One region of the Shewanella sp. W3-18-1 genome, then DNA from elsewhere that is predicted to be linked to it. Evidence: predicted binding sites of a transcription regulator. Region 1 holds the regulator's gene; the other holds the start of a gene.
What was found. Region 1 encodes sigma-54, which starts transcription at its own class of promoters, with help from an activator protein. Its sites were predicted from a motif close to GTTGGCACGNNNNTNGNNT; they were not measured.
Positions count from the first base shown of each region.

Region 2: a site for sigma-54 is predicted at 3,286-3,304, ahead of SPUTW3181_RS04505 (nitric-oxide reductase large subunit). Genes of this name have one in related genera too.

Region 1 is NC_008750.1:3,934,439-3,939,992, forward strand. Features, by position in the region: gene lptC (LPS export ABC transporter periplasmic protein LptC) at 1-447, shown strand, start outside; gene lptA (lipopolysaccharide transport periplasmic protein LptA) at 434-988, shown strand; gene lptB (LPS export ABC transporter ATP-binding protein) at 985-1,716, shown strand; gene SPUTW3181_RS17950 (RNA polymerase factor sigma-54) at 1,820-3,295, shown strand; gene hpf (ribosome hibernation promoting factor) at 3,324-3,611, shown strand; gene ptsN (PTS IIA-like nitrogen regulatory protein PtsN) at 3,614-4,057, shown strand; gene rapZ (RNase adapter RapZ) at 4,054-4,908, shown strand; gene SPUTW3181_RS17970 (HPr family phosphocarrier protein) at 4,895-5,170, shown strand; gene mgtE (magnesium transporter) at 5,383-5,554, shown strand, end outside.
Region 2 is NC_008750.1:986,336-991,889, forward strand. Features, by position in the region: gene norR (nitric oxide reductase transcriptional regulator NorR) at 1-728, opposite strand, end outside; gene SPUTW3181_RS04505 (nitric-oxide reductase large subunit) at 955-3,240, opposite strand; gene SPUTW3181_RS04510 (potassium/proton antiporter) at 3,852-5,554, shown strand, end outside.

The DNA of each region.
Region 1 (5,554 bases):
AGTCCTGATTACATTATTGAAGATCTGCGTAGCATTGAATTCAATGAACAAGGTCAAGTGAATAGCCGTGTCACCGCCAAACACATGGAACACTATGAGCTAAAAAGCCAAACCTATTTCACTCAACCTGTATACCTTGTTTATCCTGACCAAGGTAAAGCACAATGGCAGATCAGAGCGGATCAAGGACAACTCAACAAAGAAACAGGCAAGGTTGTATTAGAAAATAATGTTATTATCGATGCCATCAGCCCAGAAGAGCCGATACAAACCTTATCGACTAGTTTTTTAGAACTTGATCTAAACACTATGATAATGACCTCTGACCGTATCATTTACGTCACAGGGAAAGATTTTAATATCCAAGGGCAAGGCCTTTATGCGGACCTGAACGCGCAGGAAGTCCAATTGACCAGTCAGGTAGTAGGAACCTATGAAGCAAAATAAGATATTACTTGCCAGCTTAATGCTGATAATGAGCATGAGCACTTATGCAAAAGTCGCAGATCTGCAGCAAGAAGTGAAAATCAAGGCTGTGAGCCAAACGGCGGATATTAAAAACAACCAAATCATCTTCTTTGGCCCAGTAGAAGTCACCCAAGGTTCGATTAAAATCAATGCACAAGAGCTGCGCGCATTTTCTGCCGATGGTGAAACCAGTAAAATCTTAGTGGCAACAGGCAACCCCGCGACTTACACCCAAATCTTAGATGACGGTCGCCCTGCATCTGCTAGTGCTAAAGAAATTCGCTATGAAATGGCAACAAGAACATTAACACTCACAGGTTCGGCCTCCCTCGATCAAGCGGGTAGTCAAGTGACAGGTAACCTCATTCGTTACAACATCATTCAACAAAAACTGATCGCAGAAAGCACAGGGAATGGTGATGACCGCGTGATAACCATTATTCAACCCGAAAGCTATCAGGATGATCTCAAACCCCAAACACCCGCAGATAAACCTGTGAAAGAGCAGGACTCTCAATGACCCAAATTACCCTAAGAGCACAAAACCTCGCCAAGAGCTACAAAAACCGCCAAGTGGTTAAAGACGTCAGTCTGACAGTCAAAACTGGCCAAGTTGTTGGTTTGCTAGGCCCAAATGGTGCAGGTAAAACCACGACCTTTTACATGGTGGTTGGGTTAGTAAAAAGCGATAAAGGCCATATTTTTATCGACAATGATGATTTAACAGCAGATCCTATGCATCTTCGCGCCCGCAAAGGAATTGGTTACTTACCACAAGAAGCCAGTATCTTCCGTAAGCTGACCGTTCACGACAATATCATGGCGGTATTACAAACCCGTAAAGAGCTAAAAGACGAAGAACGCGAAGAAGAACTGGAGCACCTACTCGAAGAGTTCCATATTACCCATATTCGCGATAGCCAAGGGATGTCCTTATCGGGCGGTGAACGTCGCCGAGTTGAAATTGCCCGCGCCCTCGCGGCCAATCCCAAGTTTATTCTGCTCGATGAGCCTTTTGCGGGCGTTGATCCGATTTCCGTTATCGATATCAAAAAAATTATCGAACAACTTAAGAGTCGTGGCTTAGGCGTACTTATCACAGACCACAATGTCCGAGAAACATTAGACGTATGTGAACATGCCTATATTGTGAGTCACGGAAACCTGATTGCCGAGGGAACTCCTGCAGAGATCTTAGACAATCAGCAAGTTAGGGCTGTGTACTTAGGTGAACAATTCAGGCTATAGTTACTCCAGCGGAGTCCATAGCATAAAATTATTGCGACTAGACTCCACTCACTGATAACAAACGGCCTCATTCAAAAATAATAACGTAGGGATCAGCGGTAACATGAAAGCGTCACTCCAGCTCAAACTGGGCCAACAGTTAACCATGACGCCACAATTACAACAGGCGATTCGTCTGTTGCAGCTCTCGTCATTGGAATTACAACAAGAGATCCAGCAAGCCTTAGACTCTAATCCTCTTCTTGAGCTGGAAGATGAGCAATTTGACGCACCTACAGAACGCAACCAGAATTTATCAGACACAGATTTCAGCGAATCAAGCCCACTGCCACCCGAACAAGATAGCTCCACTGTTGATACCGCAGAATCCTTGACCAAAGAATCGATGCCAGATGAACTTCCCATGGATACCACTTGGGATGAAGTGTTTACCGCCTCACCCAACTCAGGTTCGGGTGGCAGTAGAGAAGATGACATGCCCTTTCAGGGGGAAACCAGCGAGGGCCTACATGAACATTTAGAATGGCAAAAAAACCTCACCCCCTTCTCTGAAACCGATCTTGCCATTGCCACGGCCATTATTGATGCTATTGATGATCAGGGCTATCTCACCCAAAGCACTGAAGATATTCTCGAAGCGATGGGAAACCCTGAGATTGAGTTGGACGAAGTCGAAGCTGTACTTAAGCGTATCCAACACTTTGATCCTGTTGGTGTTGCAGCAAGAGATCTCAGCGAATGTTTACTGATCCAGCTATCCCATTTTTCGCCGGACACACCACATCTCGAAAATGCCCGCATGTTGATCAAAGATCATTTAGATCTGATCGCTGCTCGCGATTTTAGGCTGTTAATGCGTAAAACCAAACTGAAGGAAGATGAACTTCGGGATGGTATCGCACTGATACAAACGCTGAACCCTCGCCCAGGTTTGTTGATCACACCGATAGATGAAGAATATGTGATCCCAGATGTGTCGGTATCGAAGAAAAATGGCCGTTGGGTGGTAGAACTCAACCCAGATTGCATGCCCAAAATCAATGTAAACCAGCAATATGCCGCCATGGCTCGCAGCACAAAAAGCCAAGCAGATAGCCAATTTATTCGTGGCCATCTGCAGGAAGCCAAATGGTTTATCAAGAGCTTAGAAAGTCGTAACGACACCTTACTCAAAGTGGCCAATTGTATCGTTCAATACCAACAAGGCTTCTTTGAGTACGGTGAAGAAGCCATGAAACCTATGGTACTTAACGATATAGCCGAAGCGGTTGAAATGCATGAGTCGACCATCTCACGGGTCACAACTCAAAAATACATGCATACCCCTAAGGGACTTTTTGAACTAAAATACTTCTTCTCAAGCCATGTCGGGACTGACGATGGCGGTGAGTGCTCATCCACAGCAATCAGAGCCTTTATTAAAAAACTGGTTGCCGCGGAAAACCAGAAAAAACCATTAAGCGACAGCAAGATGGCACAACTTCTGGCAGAACAGGGAATAAATGTTGCGCGCAGAACCATTGCGAAGTATCGAGAAGCAATGCTTATTCCCCCTTCCAATCAGCGTAAAAGTTTATAGCCTACTATGGATATCGGAGGACGTTTCTATGCAAATAAAGCTCATTGGACACCATATCGAGATTACTGAATCGTTACGGGCATATGTAGAGGAAAAATTTTCAAAACTTGAACGCCATTTCGAACAGATCCATAATGTGCACGTTGTGCTCAATGTTGAGAAAATGCAACAGATTGCCGAAGCGCGAATCAACCTCACCGGTGGTGAAGTTTTTGCAACTTCAGAGCATACTGACATGTATGCTGCCATAGACGTCCTGATCGATAAACTTGATCGTCAGGTTATTAAACACAAAGAGAAGTTAACAAAACACTAATAATGGAACTTTGTACCATACTGAGGCCGGAGTGCACTACCTGCGCCACTCCGGGCAGTAAAAAAAAGGTACTGGAACTCATCAGTGACTTAGCCGCTGCCCAGTACCCCACCCTCTCATCTCAAGAGATCTTCGAAAGCCTTGTGGCGCGCGAAAAGATGGGGAGCACAGGTATAGGTAACGGTATCGCCATTCCACATGGTCGATTAACCGATATTACACAACCCATTGCAATACTCGTAAAATGTGAGGAACCGATAGCTTTCGACGCTATCGATAAGCAACCTGTTGATATTTTGTTTGCACTGCTTGTGCCGGCGGATCAATGCCAACAGCACCTAAGCACGCTGTCGTGCATGGCAGAAAAGCTAAGTGATAAACAAATATTAAAACAACTGCGTAAGACGCATGATGAAACGGAACTCTATCAGGTAATCACTGGATGAAACTGGTCATAGTGTCAGGCCGCTCTGGCTCAGGCAAATCTGTCGCACTTAGGGTACTTGAAGATCTCGGCTATTATTGTGTCGATAATCTTCCCTTGCCACTAATAGGCAGTTTGCTTGAGCAACTCAAAGGCAGTAACGATCTTGTCGCCATTAGTGTCGATGTTCGTAATATGCCAGAGCAAGATAAAGTGCTGGTTCAGCAACTTTCTAACCTGCCAGCAGGGACGGAGATTACCAGCTTCTTCCTCAATTCAAGCGATAAAGTGTTACTTAAACGCTACAGTGAAACACGCCGCCTGCACCCGTTATCTAAAAGTCGAGTATCCCTACAAGAAGCCATTAAACTTGAAGGAAAACTGCTCGAACCTATGTCCAAACTGGTAGATCACTACATAGATACTTCAAATTTAAATATCTATGATTTAAGCGATCAAGTCAGACAAATTCTTCTTGGTAGCGTTGATAAAGAATTAGTCATCTACTTTGAGTCCTTTGGCTTTAAAAATGGCATGCCTACAGAAGCCGACTTTATGTTCGATGTGCGCTTTTTACCTAACCCCCATTGGGAGTTAGCATTGCGTCCATTAACAGGCCTAGACGAACCTGTAGCTGAGTTTTTGAATCGCCAGCCCCTGGTAAACAAGTTCATTTGGCAGATAGAAAACTTACTAGAAACCTGGTTACCACACCTTGAGCGTAATAATCGCAGTTATTTAACCATTGCGATTGGTTGCACAGGTGGACAGCACAGATCGGTTTATGTGGCAGAACAATTAGCGAAGCGATTTAGTAATGGTAAACATAAGGTCAATGTACGCCATCGAGAGCTAGATCATGCCAAAGCTTGAACGTCAGATTACCATCTGTAATAAGCTCGGTTTACACGCACGCGCCGCCACAAAATTGGTGGTACTGGCCTCTGAGTTTGATGCAACAATAACGTTAATACAAGGCGATAAACAAGCCTCAGCGGCAAGTGTGCTTGGTCTTTTGATGCTTGAAACAGGTATGGGAAAAACCATCAAGCTAATTGCAGAGGGCCCTGATGCAGAACCCGCGCTTGATGCTATTTGCGCATTAATCGATGCTAAATTTGACGAAGCCTGCTGATCTTAAGCAAAGTTATACTTAACCTATTCCCGTTGTACTGCTCACTGATACTCAATCGGCACTCATTTGTGACTCGACGTTCCCTGTGACGCTCAATTACAATATGTCCCCTGCGTCCGCTGATCAAACCCATTACCTTGACTAGGCTATATTCACACTCAGTGAAAATAGTCGCTAATTATCCGTTTCCCTCACCATATTATGGAGGACAAATGCCCGTAGAAGCTTCAGACAGTCATCAAGTCGGACATCGCCTCGACCAGCTCAGCAAAGCCCTTAGCAGCGGTATGTTTGTCCATGTGCGGCAAATGCTACAGAATATGGCAGCATCGGATATCGCTTTAATCCTCGAATCTTCACCACCAAAGGCAAGGCAAGTCCTAT
Region 2 (5,554 bases), 1.8 Mb from region 1:
GCTTTAGTCGCTCTTGCTGATTTTTGATGTATGGCTTGAGCGACTAATTCTTTTCCTGTACCTGTTTCGCCTAGGATTAATACATTGAGATCACTGTGGGCAACGACTTCGATTTCTCGATTTAGACTTTGTATGATGGGAGAATGACCAATGAGTTCGCCATCCGTATTCAAGTTTGGGGCATTTTCTTCTGTATGGCTGGCGTGGCTATTAAGGGCCAAACGCTCAAGTTTTTCTACCAATAATGCATTGCTTAATGAGGCGGCTGCGATAGCACTTAAACTGCGTAGCTCGGTATTGCTAAATTGATCAAATTGAAGGGGATCAAACGCATCGATAGTGACAGCCCCGATAAGACGTTCATTGGAAAAGAGTGGCAGACCAATGCAGGCGTGTACTTTTAGTTGGTCAGCTTGATTCGGAATTAAACCATCGTAGGGATCGGGCAATTCACTATCAGCGGGAAAACGCACTATATCCCCCGCCCTTGCGATGGCTTCAAGCCTAGGGTGTTCACTGAGGATAAATCGTCTACCAAGCACATCGTCATTTAAGCCATTGATCGCCAGTGGCGTAAAGTATTGTCCATGGAAAGTGAGCAGTGCCGCGGCATTACAGTGGAGATTTTGTCTTACGGTATCCAGTAAACGTGAGAAACGATCCCTATGACCTAAACCTGAAGTGATATCAAGGGCAATACGGGTCAGTTCGGTTTGACTTAATGCCATACAAACTCCAGTGTATCCAGTGGGTATAAATAATTGTGATATTGACACAGGTAGTTTAAACAATGCCAGTCTGCTTTGAACTGGTAAGTTGAGTTATTATGTAACCGACGCAATAAAATCCAGTTTGATGCATGGTGGCTAGACTGACTGTGGCTAGACTCACCGCTGTTAAACTATAAGTCCAAGGCATCGTAAATGATGCCTTGGACAAGTTTAAAAGAGGGCGTTAGCGATTGGGTTCGAGTAATTCATGCTGAACTTGCGGTGTTTTATTCAGTGCTTTTTTAATCAGATCGAATAGGAATGCTCCCATCAACAAACCGCCGACACTGAAAATAACGTCCCCAAACATGCGCATCCAGACGAGTCGTTCGACTAATGGGCTGTGGATAACCTCAGGCGAGCGAGCATACCAATATCCATGGTCGATGACGGCAAAGAATTGTGTAATGCCCACAGGTAGCAGTGACATAAAGACCATAGCGGCAAGACCGATATTGAGGCTCCAGAAGGCTCCTTTTAGCATTTTTTCATTCCATTGCATCTTGCCTGTTAATCCGCGTAGACAGAAGAGCATCAAGCCCATGCCTAACATACCGTATACTCCCATAAATGCCGCATGAGCATGGGTTGCCGTTGTGTTTAAGCCTTGTATGTAATAAAGGGCGATAGGTGGGTTGATTAGGAACCCAAGTATGCCTGCCCCAACTAAATTCCAAAACGCAGTAGCGACAAAGAACATAATGGCCCAATGATATCTTTGCATCCAGTGACTGGCTTTGCGTAGGCGATACGTTTCCATCGCTTCAAAACCAATAATGGCTAATGGGACTACTTCTAATGCGGAGAAAATCGCACCCCAAGCAATAACGGATGTGGGTGTTCCGGTAAAATAGAGGTGGTGTAAGGTGCCAATGAGCCCGCCAGTTAAAAAGATCACAGTGGTAAAAAGTACGGCGCTGTTGGCGCTGCGACCACGTATTAAACCAAGACGCACTAACATCAGGGCGATAACGGCGGTGGCGAAGGTCTCAAAGAAGCCTTCAACCCACAAATGCACCACCCACCAACGCCAATATTCGGCAATCGCGAGGTTAGAGTGTTTCCCCATAAAAAGACCTGCGCCATAGAATAATCCAATAGCGACGCAGGAGGCGTAAAGTACCCATATAACGGGGCGCATTTCACTTTGGACTTTGAGCGCGGGTTTCATTGCCGCAGTGACTAGAGCCAACCAAATTAATAATCCAATTAACAATAGTATTTGCCATACGCGGCCTAAATCTATGTATTCATAACCTTGATGGCCGAAAAGGAAATTCATATCAAGATCAAAGTACTGCTGTACTCCCATCCACTCACCAGCCATTGAACCAACTACAATTATGACTAAGGCGACCCATAGCACGTTAACACCGAGGCGTTGATATTTAGGCTCATGACCTGATAATGCTGGGGCAATATATAATCCTGTGCCTAGCCAAGCAGTGGCAATCCAGAATACTGCTAATTGAGTATGCCAAGTACGAGTGACTGAATAGGGGAGGATTTCTGCAAGGGGGAAACCGTAGAATTCTTGACCTTCTACCGCATAGTGGGCGGTAATACCACCGAGTAAAATTTGTAGTAGAAAGAGGCCAATAGCGGTAATAAAGTATTTACCAACCGCTTTTTGTGAGGCGGTTGGTTTAGCCAAGAATAGTGGATCTTGCTCGGCAGGTTTAGGTAGGCTTTCGTGTTTACCACTGGCGTGATGCCAGATTAAGCCACCAATTCCTGCGATTAAAGTGACAATACTGAGGATTGACCAAACAATATTATCCGAGGTTGGGGTATTGCCTAGCTGCGGATCGAAGGGCCAGTTATTTGTATAAGTATATGAAGCATCTGGACGTTCAGTGATTGCGGCCCACGCCCCCCAGAAGAGAAAAGCATTGAGTTGCTCACGGCGGGCAAGATCGGGCACAGTGCCTTCTTTCATTGCATATTGCTCGCGTAAGTTTTTTAGCTCAGGATCGCTACCAAACAATGAGAGGTAGTGCTGGCTGACCTTATTAATGGCTTCAACTCGTGTTGTAGATAATCTGATAATACTCGTGCCATCAGCATGTTGTTCTACAGTATTACGACGCAAATCATCCCTTAGTGCCTGTTCTAAACCAGCCTTTGCAGGATTAGTCAGTTGTTCAAAGGGGTGTTGATATTGTTCCATTGCGCGTATGTTGAGCCAAGCCTCCGCTTCTTTGTGTAACCAGTCGGCGGTCCAATCAGGGGCAACATAAGAACCATGTCCCCAAATGGAACCCAGTTGATGACCTCCCATAGATCGCCATACTAATTGGCCTTGTTCTATATCTTGTCCACTAAACACTGTGTGTCCACTGGCATCGGTAAAGGCTGTTGGTATGGGTGGTTTTTCTCGATAAATTTCACTGCCAATACTAAGCAGTACCGTAAATGAAGCAATTAACACTAATAATAGTGCAATTACTGTGAGTTTTTGTTTGCTCATAAATCCCCTTAATACAACGTCATTTTGATACCTTTGTGTTATCTATAGCTGGAAATGTGCCAACATTTATCCTATTGAAATTAAATGAATATTTATTGTATGAGTGTCTTTTTGATACGTTTTTAAAGTGTCATAATGACAATTATTGTTTTTATGACACTATTTATTGAGTTGTGTCTTTAAAACAATCGTATTTAGGCTTCTTATCCTAGAACTTACTATTTTTATTGGTATTTTTATTGTTTGTGCTAATTTTCATAGTATATCGGGGTTTCTATTGCGTTATTGCTTGGTTTTAACGTCAATGAGGTGGGTTTTAATTGAATGGTTGTTTTCTTAATGTATTGATATTTAGCTATTTTAATTGCAATTTATTGGGTTGTTGGTGTTATCGTGAATTTAGAATTTTTTACTGGTTTTTACATCAAAGCTAATACAAAGTTACTGTTGAAGCTATTTGTCTGTAGATGATTGAAATTTAATATTTAACGCTCCAATAATTCGCTATTTTTGTGCTAATATAAAATCATAAAAATTGTAAGTTGAGTCATTTTTAACCTCGGTGATTTGTCTATCGTTTAACTAAACAACCTGTATTTAAGGAGGCATGTGTGGATGCAGATTCCATCAATAGTTTTTTTCTGATCGGTGCCTTGCTTGCAGCAGTGAGTGTTTTGCTTAGTCCTATGTCTTCCCGTTTAGGCATTCCAATTTTATTGATTTTCCTTGCTGTAGGTATTTTGGCTGGTGAAGATGGTCTTGGTGGTATCCAATTTGATGATTACTCCACAGCTTATTTAGTCAGTAACTTAGCCTTAGCGATTATTTTGCTCGACGGCGGTATGCGCACGCGCGTAGCCAGTTTTAGGGTGGCGCTATGGCCTGCATTATCCTTGGCGACTTTTGGCGTTGCGATTACCACCAGTATTACTGGCTTGATGGCCGCATGGTTGTTTGATTTGCATTGGCTGCAGGGGTTACTGGTTGGGGCTATTGTGGGCTCGACTGATGCGGCAGCGGTATTTTCCTTACTTAAAGGACGAAGTCTTAATGAGCGGGTTGGGGCAACCTTGGAAATTGAGTCCGGTAGTAACGATCCTATGGCGGTATTTTTAACCGTCACATTAATTGCTATTTTGGCTAATGTTGATACTGAGCTTTCGGTTAGTTTTATGCTGGTAAGCTTTATTAAACAGTTTGGTTTGGGAATTTGTTTAGGTTTAGGCGGTGGTTGGCTGCTATGGAAACTGGTTAATTTAAGTAAGCTTGCAGAGGGGCTTTACTCAATTTTAGTCTTAAGTGGCGGACTGATTATCTATGCTGTATCTAACAAGTTGGGTGGAAGTGGCATTTTATCCATTTACTTAGTCGGATTATTCCTCGGTAATAAACCCACTCGTGGTCGTCATTCTATTTTAAACGTACTCGATGGTATGACTTGGGTCAGCCAAATCGGTATGTTCCTTGTCTTAGGCTTGCTACTTACCCCTTCTGATTTATTTGATATTTTGCTGCCTGGTTTTGCCTTGGCATTTGGGATGATCTTATTCGCCCGTCCTCTGGCTGTGTGGCTGAGCTTATTGCCCTTTAAAAGCTTTAGTAGCCGGGATCGTTGGTTTATTTCTTGGGTGGGGTTACGCGGCGCTGTACCGATCATCTTAGCAGTATTTCCTATGATGGCGGGCCTGCCAGGGGCTCAGTTATATTTCAACTTAGCTTTCTTCGTCGTGCTAGTCTCGCTGCTGATCCAAGGAGCTTCGTTAACCACGGCAGCGCGCTTGGCAAAGGTGGAACTGCCCCCAAAGCCGCTCCCCATTTCACGCTCGGGTGTTGAAATTTATCCGAGTAGTGAATGGGAGGTCTTTGTTTACTGTTTGAGCGAAAATAAATGGTGTGTTGGTGAGCCCTTAAAACGGTTATCGATGCCTGATGGTACGCGTATTGCGGCTGTTTTTAGGGGAGACAAACTATTGCATCCCTCTGGTAGTACTTGCTTAGAGGCGGGAGATATACTCTGTGTTCTAGGTCAGGAGCGAAGTTTAGATGCATTAAGCCATCTTTTTAGCCAAGCACCTGAAACTAAGGAAGTTCCACGTTTCTTCGGTGATTTCTTTATTGAGACTGATGTCAAGTTAGCTGATCTGGCCCCTATCTATGGTTTGGACTTAGATGAGGAGGCGAGTGAGATGACTGTGGCTGATCTTGTGGCATCTGAGCTTGGTGCACATCCGGTCATAGGGGATCATTTCCAATGGCAATCTTTACACTGGGTTGTTGCAGGATTGCATGAAGGCAAAGTGACGAATATCGGGAT